2 regions of the Paenibacillus sp. FSL R7-0128 genome follow, and region 1 is predicted to be linked to the other one. Evidence: predicted binding sites of a transcription regulator. Region 1 holds the regulator's gene; the other holds the start of a gene.
What was found. Region 1 encodes LexA, which represses DNA repair genes until DNA is damaged. Its sites were predicted from a motif close to CGAACATATGTTCG; they were not measured.
Positions count from the first base shown of each region.

Region 2: a site for LexA is predicted at 3,145-3,158, ahead of addB (helicase-exonuclease AddAB subunit AddB). Genes of this name have one in related genera too.

Region 1 is NZ_JBBOCD010000001.1:4,254,255-4,258,336, forward strand. Features, by position in the region: gene NST26_RS17565 (hypothetical protein) at 1-84, opposite strand, end outside; gene NST26_RS17570 (DUF896 domain-containing protein) at 132-341, opposite strand; gene NST26_RS17575 (LysM peptidoglycan-binding domain-containing protein) at 451-867, opposite strand; gene lexA (transcriptional repressor LexA) at 1,065-1,691, shown strand; gene NST26_RS17585 (L,D-transpeptidase) at 1,880-2,218, shown strand; gene NST26_RS17590 (hypothetical protein) at 2,298-2,516, opposite strand; gene NST26_RS17595 (hypothetical protein) at 2,631-2,852, opposite strand; gene NST26_RS17600 (hypothetical protein) at 2,944-3,303, opposite strand; gene NST26_RS17605 (hypothetical protein) at 3,319-3,591, opposite strand; gene NST26_RS17610 (hypothetical protein) at 3,880-4,005, shown strand; gene NST26_RS17615 (HD domain-containing protein) at 4,033-4,082, shown strand, end outside.
Region 2 is NZ_JBBOCD010000001.1:5,760,769-5,764,850, reverse strand. Features, by position in the region: gene NST26_RS24295 (ABC transporter substrate-binding protein) at 1-505, shown strand, start outside; gene NST26_RS24290 (cupin domain-containing protein) at 642-977, shown strand; gene NST26_RS24285 (alginate lyase family protein) at 974-3,001, shown strand; gene addB (helicase-exonuclease AddAB subunit AddB) at 3,259-4,082, shown strand, end outside.

The DNA of each region.
Region 1 (4,082 bases):
AATGGAGTCCTTCCCCTGCTTCTTTCTTTGCTGGTTAATTTGCTTCGTGTTGCGTTGAACCATTCTTTCCCAAGAACGGGCCATGTAAGTTCCCCCTAGTCATCCTGTATTATCTATGAAAAGGCAACAGGCTAATGCTTAAGTCCGTTATTGCCTTCTTCATGCTCCGGATTGTCCACAATTTCGATGGTATCAAGCTGGGCCCGAAAGTTAGTGCGGATATTCCCCAGGTACATCTCGCGGAGCTTGGCACGTTCAGCCAGTTCCTCGTCATTCAGGCCGCCGTTCTTAGCTTTGCGTGCCAATTCATTGATGCGTGCGACCAATTCGTCAATATTCAATACGTTTCCCTCCCTCTAAATTCATTTTAACTTTGCCATGAGAAAAAGAGCTTGTCAAGGTCTACCCCCTGAAAGCTCTCACAGTCGATCATTAGTCTGACATATTCCTTCAGTATAAAGGTAAAGTCAGAATATCTCCGGCCTTAATGCCGCTGTTCTCCAAATGATTCGTCTTCATTATTCCTTCTATATATACGGCAGTCTTCATGTCCTCAGGCTTGTTGCTTAACGCAATACTCCATAAGGTATCTCCGCGTTCGACTACGATCCGCTTATCCGGCTTCATCGACGAGACCGAACCGGCAAAAACATTCCCCACCACAGTGAATCCCGAAATAACAAGCATCAGCACCAGAACCAGCTTCATCAGGCTGACCTGACGGAATAGTGATGAGAGCGCAGCGAGACTATGAAGAATCCCGTCCTTGATCTTGGTTACATAACTATGAGCAGTTGGATTACCGGGAGCGGACACCTTGATATCCTCATTATTGTAGATACTGTTGTATGTACTATACTTTAACATGATCATCATCCTCCAAACACATGTTCTTGCTTTCGAAAATAATATAACACGAACATGTGTTTCGATCAATAGTTTTTTCGGAACATTTGTTCTCTTTATTTTCATTCTCTTATTTTCCTCATTTTAGAACTTATGTTTGTACGAACGGAAGTTCTATGTTATAATTTTCCCAAACATAGTATATGGGGTTGATACCGATGTCAAAGATTTCTAGTCGTCAGCTGGCGATCCTGGAATTTATACGTAATGAAGTCCGCAGCAAGGGTTATCCTCCGTCCGTCCGCGAGATTGGCGAGGCTGTCGGCCTGGCCTCCAGCTCTACCGTGCATGGTCACTTGGACCGGCTTGAGAAGAAGGGCCTGATCCGGCGTGATCCAACGAAGCCACGTGCCATTGAATTACTCGGCCAGGAAGATTCAGAGAATGTGCATCAATTTGTCCAGACCGTTACCCGCATCCCGGTCGTGGGTAAGGTTACAGCTGGTGTTCCTATTACAGCTACAGAGAATATTGAGGATTACTTCCCATTGCCTGCTCATTATGTAGGCGATAACAAGGTATTTATGCTATCTGTTCTTGGTGACAGTATGGTGGATGCCGGAATTATGAACGGGGATTATGTCATCGTGCGCCAGCAGCAGACTGCCGACAACGGCGATATTGTTGTAGCGATGACCGAAGAAGATGAAGCAACTGTCAAGACCTTCTACAAGGAACGGGATCATATCAGGCTGCAGCCGGAGAATCCGGCGTACGAGCCTCTCCGCCTCAACCGCGTTACGATTTTGGGCCGGGTCATCGGATTATTCCGCGATATCCACTAATCTACTCCCCGCTTAAGAACAGGCTGCTCCGCACCATGCGAAGCAGCCTGTTTTATGTTCATTTTACTTCGTGTAGTGGCCAAAAAACTGAATGCAAACATTTGTTCGCATTCGGCTTTTTGGCCATTTTTTCTGCGAACCGCTGTCTAGCTCCGCACATATCCTGTTACAAAGGAGTGCTGATCTGTATGCCCAATTACCGAATTATCGTCGATCTGTCACAGCGCATGCTGTACCTGCTGGATAATGACGTTGTCACCAGAGGCTTCCCTGTCGGCATCGGCAAAATGTTAACCGTCTCGCCTGTAGGCGAATACACCATCATTAACAAACAGCCCAATCCGGGCGGTCCGTTCGGTGCCTTCTGGATGGGACTGTCCAAGCCGCATTACGGCATCCACGGAACCAATGACCCATCCTCCATCGGCCACATGGTCTCACACGGCTGTATTCGTATGTATAACGCAGATGTTCTGGCTCTAGCCGCCCTCGTTCCCATAGGTACCCGTGTCACCATCCGGGAATAGGAACGTCGCAAAAACCCTTGAGACGCCAGATTGCGTCCCAAGGGTTTTTGTGATTCATATGAATTAGAGCGGATACAGACTACAGCACACTTCTCAACAGACGGATAGCCACCGTATTCAAACGGATGGCCTCGCGGATCGATTCTCTGGCTGCCAGCAGTTCTCTTCTGGCCCGCGAACCTCTAGGCACTCTGCGCAGATTCTCATTGATTTCTTCCAGTCTCTCCAGCAGAATTGCCCGCTGTGTCAGCAGGACATTAATGGCTCTGCGAATCCGATTACGTTCTCTTTGGCTCATCTTTACACCTCTTTTACACTTGGATAGTATAAGAGATGCCAAAAATGGCTCCAAAGATTGTGTGATTCGGCAGTAATGTTAGTTAGAGCTGCAGGTAGTGGGCAGCGAATCTGCTTACTTTTTGTTCAATCGTACCCGGAATTCAAATTCATCGCGTCTATAAGTCATTCCGGCCAGCACAATGTACTCCGGTGTCCATTTCTGTACAGGTCCGGCATAATCAGCAATCACATGCGGTTTGCCATCAACCAGCTGAACGACGTAGACCTGTACCTGTGCCAGTGCGGCAGCGAATAGATCAGCATCACTGGACAGTACTTTATAAGCCGTATTCAACTTCGTTCCTCCTTGTTCCACAACCATATTAAAGATTCCGTCTCGAATCTATTCAATTATACCGGGTCATGGAACAATATGTAAACCATATTTACAGCTTAATAAACAGGATTTTGAACAATCCGATATACTTCTTCGTGGCCCCGCCATCCCGGGTAAAAAAATTGGTATTCTTAAGGTCCGGTACACTGAATACAGAAAACAAAATGTAGTTATCCCTCACGGTCAAAGACTCAATTACAGGCTGGGCCACCTGCTTGGTAATTCCGTCGCCTATTTCCTGACCGAGCGTATTTTCCAGATTCTTTACAGAATATTCACTGAATGCTTCCTTTCCCGGATTCGTAACCGCCATCACAATCAGAACAAGGATAAGGACCAGTAACGACTTACCGCCCGATCTCCTGCGGACTTTGCGTGCAGGGCTTGGCGTATCATAACGCGAATTCATTCTTTTCCCCCTCTACTACAAAATATATAGTATCTCTAGCAACATGACACCCAGCGGATTAAATATCATCCGGTACACGAACAGCATCCCACCTGTAATTCCACTGCCCCCGACATCAATGCTGCTCCAATCCCACAACGGCAGAGCCGGCGCATCCAGCCCATATTGCTCCATAAGCCTTGCTTGGGTCTCCGCTGGCACAGCCGCTCCTTCCGCCCCAGCCACCGAACAGGTTAGCGCCAGGACGAGCATCAGCGAAAGCATAATCTTATATGTATTCTTCATCATCCGCTCCCATAACTCCCACTAGGATTCTCTTCTGGTTAAGTATATAGGAGATGGAATAGTATGTAAAAGGTCTATTAGTCTAGTCCCAAGTGCAGAACATACTTCTCTTGCTCTCGCCCCGGCCAAGAATACGAGATTCCTACTATTAATCCTGGAAATTTCAGTGTTGCATACACATTCTGTGACGTTTACAATAAATTTGCGAGGGTGAGAACCTCTTGCGTTTTTCTTTTCGGCCTCTCCCCTACACTAAAACTTGGGAGAGGTTTTTATTTAGGAGGTAAATATATGAATGGAAATAAAGTTATCATCATTCTTCTGTCTATATCCATACTGGGTGTACTGCTTTACTTTGGAATAGCTTATGGACTGCTATGGTATGCCTTCCGGTCCTCGGTTCCCATTGAAGAATAATCTAAGAAACCTGGGAGGAAACGTTGAATGGATTTTCGCTTAAGGCTTGACGGTGCGTTAGACGAAATTTATGAACC
Region 2 (4,082 bases), 1.5 Mb from region 1:
TAATTGGGCTGCCGTTGCTGTACCGACTACGGACGGAACGATTAAGGGTGCATCGCAGATCATCGGCGGCTCCTACATCGGCATCAGCGCAGACAGCACGCACAAGGAAGCAGCGTGGAAGTTCATGGAGTATGTGTACAGCGACAGCCTGCAAAGCGAGTATTATGAAAAAGGCTACGGCATCTCCCTGATCCCTACAGTCATCAGCTCCGGCAAAAAACCAAGCATTCCCGGCATTGAAGGCTTCCTGCCGAAGCGTTATGACGCGATTTATCCGGCGAACCCGCTGACCATTACAGAAGGGTCACTGGAAGGCAGCAAATGGAGCGATGCGTTCTCGGCATTCGTCTTCACCGGCGGCGATGTGGACAACATTATCAAAGACCTGGATACCCGGTATAATGTCTCATTAGAGAAAGCAAGAGCCTCCGGCGCAACGGATATTGTGGCCGATCCAAGCTTTGACGCATCGAAGCTGCAGGGTAAATTATCCACCGAGGAATAAGAGGTAAGGTTCAGGTGGCGGCCGATGCATGATAGATTCGGCCGCTTTGTTTTGGGGCCCCCCGCAAAGTACCTGAGTAAACATCGGAGCAAAGCCCCACTTTGTGGGGATTTTTAAAGAGAGGAGCAGATCCGAAATGATTATAGAGAATAGCCAAGCCGCAAAGACGGTTCTGAATGAGAGCAGTTCCCGCACCCTGCTGGCAAGAGGCGGATCACTGATGATGGTGGAGGTTACCTTCGCCAAAGGCGGCATCGGGGAGGTTCATTCCCATGATGCGCATGAGCAGATCAGCTACATTGTGAAGGGCAGCTTTGAGGTCAAGGTCGGGGAGGAGACGCGTATTCTGAAGGCGGGCGACAGCTTCTATGCCGGCTACAATATTCCGCATGGTGTGAAGGCGCTGGAGGATTCCGTGATTCTGGATGTGTTCAATCCGTTTCGTGAGGACTTCCTGGAGAAGCAGGAATGAAGGATTATTATCTGAACGCATCTGAGCTGCGCAGCGCTGCCGCTTATTATGTCCGTCATTTCCCCAACGAGGCGCAAAACTCGGTCCAGATTGCCGAGCATGCCGTGGACAATGAATTCATTATTCCTTATACCGGTGATCTGAGCCGCTGGATTCCGCTGGGCAAGCCGGTGGTAGACTGGCTGCATAATCCTACGAACGACCCCGAATTCACCTGGGGCATCAACCGCCACTGGCATATGCTGGATCTGGGCAAGGCCTATCTGATGAATGGCAAGCCGGAATACGTTACGGCCTTTATGCAGCATTTCCGCAGCTGGCGCGAGCAGAACCCGGTTCCTGTGATCCCGTCGTATGAGGAAGCGGTCTTTTTCCAGAAGCTAGGTCCATGGCGTCTGCTGGAGACCGGCCTGCGGGTGCAGTCATGGATCTCTGCGTACAAATATATGGAGGACAGCCCGCTGCTGGATGGACACTTCCGCAGTGAGCTGCTGGAGGGGCTTGCGGAGCATGCTGAATATCTGACCCGCTACCTGGGCAGCACGGAGATCAATCATGCGATTATGCATATGCAGGGCCTCTATATGATTGCTGTCTTCCATCATGAGCATCCGCGCGCACCGTATTGGCGGCAACTGGCCGGGGAGCGCCTGGAGCTGTGCCTTTTGCATCAGGTCGGGCCGGAAGGGATTCAGATTGAGCTGACCACCCATTATCATGATGCGGCCATTGAGATGTTCGGAACGCCTTATCTGCTGGGCGCGTTATCCTGCCACCCGTTCTCCGCCTGGTACGGCGGGCAGCTCCGCAAGATGGCCGCGTTCACCGAAGCGCTGGTCCGCCCGGATCACCAGTCCACCGGGATCGGCGATTCCGACTGGATCAGCAGCGGCCGGCAGCGGCTGACGCTGCTGGGCGCCATTCTGAAGGATGATGCACTGGTCGGACGCGGCACGGGCAATGCAGAATGCCTCTGGCTGCTGGGAGCCGAGGCGTATGAGCGGTGTGTGCAGCTTCAGGCGGAGTCTGCGCCTTCGGTGAGCAGCGTGGCTTTTGTGCAGACCGGGTATTATGTGATGCGGGACCCGCAGCAGTATCTGTTCTTCGATGCCGCAGAGATGGGCGGAGCGCACGGTCATGCCGATGCGCTGAATCTGGAGTGGATGTGGAACGGGCAATTGCTCTTCACCGATACCGGGAGGTACACCTATGAGGAAGGGGAATGGCGCCGTTATTTCAAAAGCACCCGGGCACACAACACTATTACCATAGACGGGTTGGATCAGACGCCGTATATCTCTACCCAGCAATGGGGCGAGCCTGTGGCTAAGGCCAGCACCTTCCGCTGGGAGAGCAACAGCCGTTACCACTTCATTGATGCCGCGCATAACGGATACATCCGTCTTCCCGGTCCGGTAATGCACCGGCGCTGGGTGCTGCTGGGCGTGGAGGTGCCGCTGTTGCTGATTGCCGACTGGCTGGAGGCGGATGGCGAGCATGAGCTGGAGCAGCGGTTCCATCTGCACCCGGAGGCGGTGCTGGAGCTGTCTTCCGGAGCCGGAGCGGCTGGAGAAGCCGTGACCGGAGAAGCTGAAGTTGAAGCTGAAACAGCCGTTATTGGAACCGGAGGAGACGCAGCTGGAGGATTTGCCGTCGCCGCACGGACTGCAGCAACCGTGGTCTATCCCGGCTCTACAGTGAAGCTGAATATGAGCTGGATGACCAGCGGCCTGAAGGATGAACAGTTCACGGTGAATAAGGAGCAGGGCTGGGTATCGGAGGTCTACGGCTCCAAATCAGAGATTCCGGTAATCGAGGGCCGGGCGGCCTGGGCCGGAAAGGCTGGAATTCTGACGCTGTGCCTGCCCGGCGATGCGGCAGACGGCAGCGGTCCGCTGCACGTGAGCACCTGCGTGGTGGATGCGGAGCGGCGGCGGGTCGAGCTGTCCTATGTATACGGAGATGCGATCGGCACCATTGTAATCGGCCCGGACACCCTGGGCTGGACGGAGCGGAAGGAATAAGGGTCTTGTGCTTCACTTGGGAGGAGTTGCAGCAGTAACTGTTAGCCTTGAACCTAATTTACATGCATTTATTCAGACTCTTCCGCCCGCCGTTTGCGCGGCTCCGGGAGAGTCTTCTTTATTTCTGCATTTGCAAACAATGGCAAACGTACGTTCTGGAGCGTGCGGTGGAGGTATGCTATACTATTGAGACGAGAAGTTTCATAGATTCTGGTATTGCATAGAGTGCCAGGGTTCAACGGAAGGAGTCTGCTGAAATGACGGTTAACTTCATCATCGGCCGCTCGGGCAGCGGCAAGACGACTACAATATGGGAGCGGGTATCCTCCAGGCTGAAGGCAGAGCCGCTGGGGGCCCCGATCATTATACTTGTTCCCGAGCAGGGATCGTTCGGAGCGGAACGGGGACTGCTTGCGGCGGGCGGCGTGAAGGGGAGTCTGCGTGCCCAGACGCTTAGCTTCTCGCGGCTTGCCTACCGGGTGAAGCAGGAGACCGGCGGCAGCGCAAGTCTGCCTATCAGTGAAGAAGGCAAGAAGATGCTGATCTACAAGATTATCAGCAAGCGCAAGGAGGAGCTGAAGCTGTTCGGGGCTTCCTCGGACCGGCCGGGATTTGTGGAGCGGCTCAGCAGTCTGCACACGGAGCTTAAGCGCTGCTGTCTTGGAGCCGGAGACCTGGAGGAGCAGATCGGCAGAATGCGGGATGCCACGCTGGGCAGCCCTATTCTGGCCGGGAAGCTGGATGATCTGCATCTCGTCTTCAGCGAGCTGGACCAGGAGATGTCACAGCTCTATATAGATGAAGAGGACAGACTGGCCGAACTGGCTGAGCATATTGCGGACTCTGCCTATATCCGCGGCGCCGAGATCTGGGTGGACGGCTTCCACGGCTTCAGCAACCAGGAATTTGTCGTCTTGCGTGAGCTGATGCAGTATGCCGGCACAATGAACATTGCGCTCACACTGGACCGGATCTATCCGCCGGGCATTGCCCCGCATGAGCTGGAGCTGTTCCATCCGGCGGCGGTTACTTACATTAAGCTCCGGGGAATAGCGGAGGAGATGGGACTTACCGTATGGGA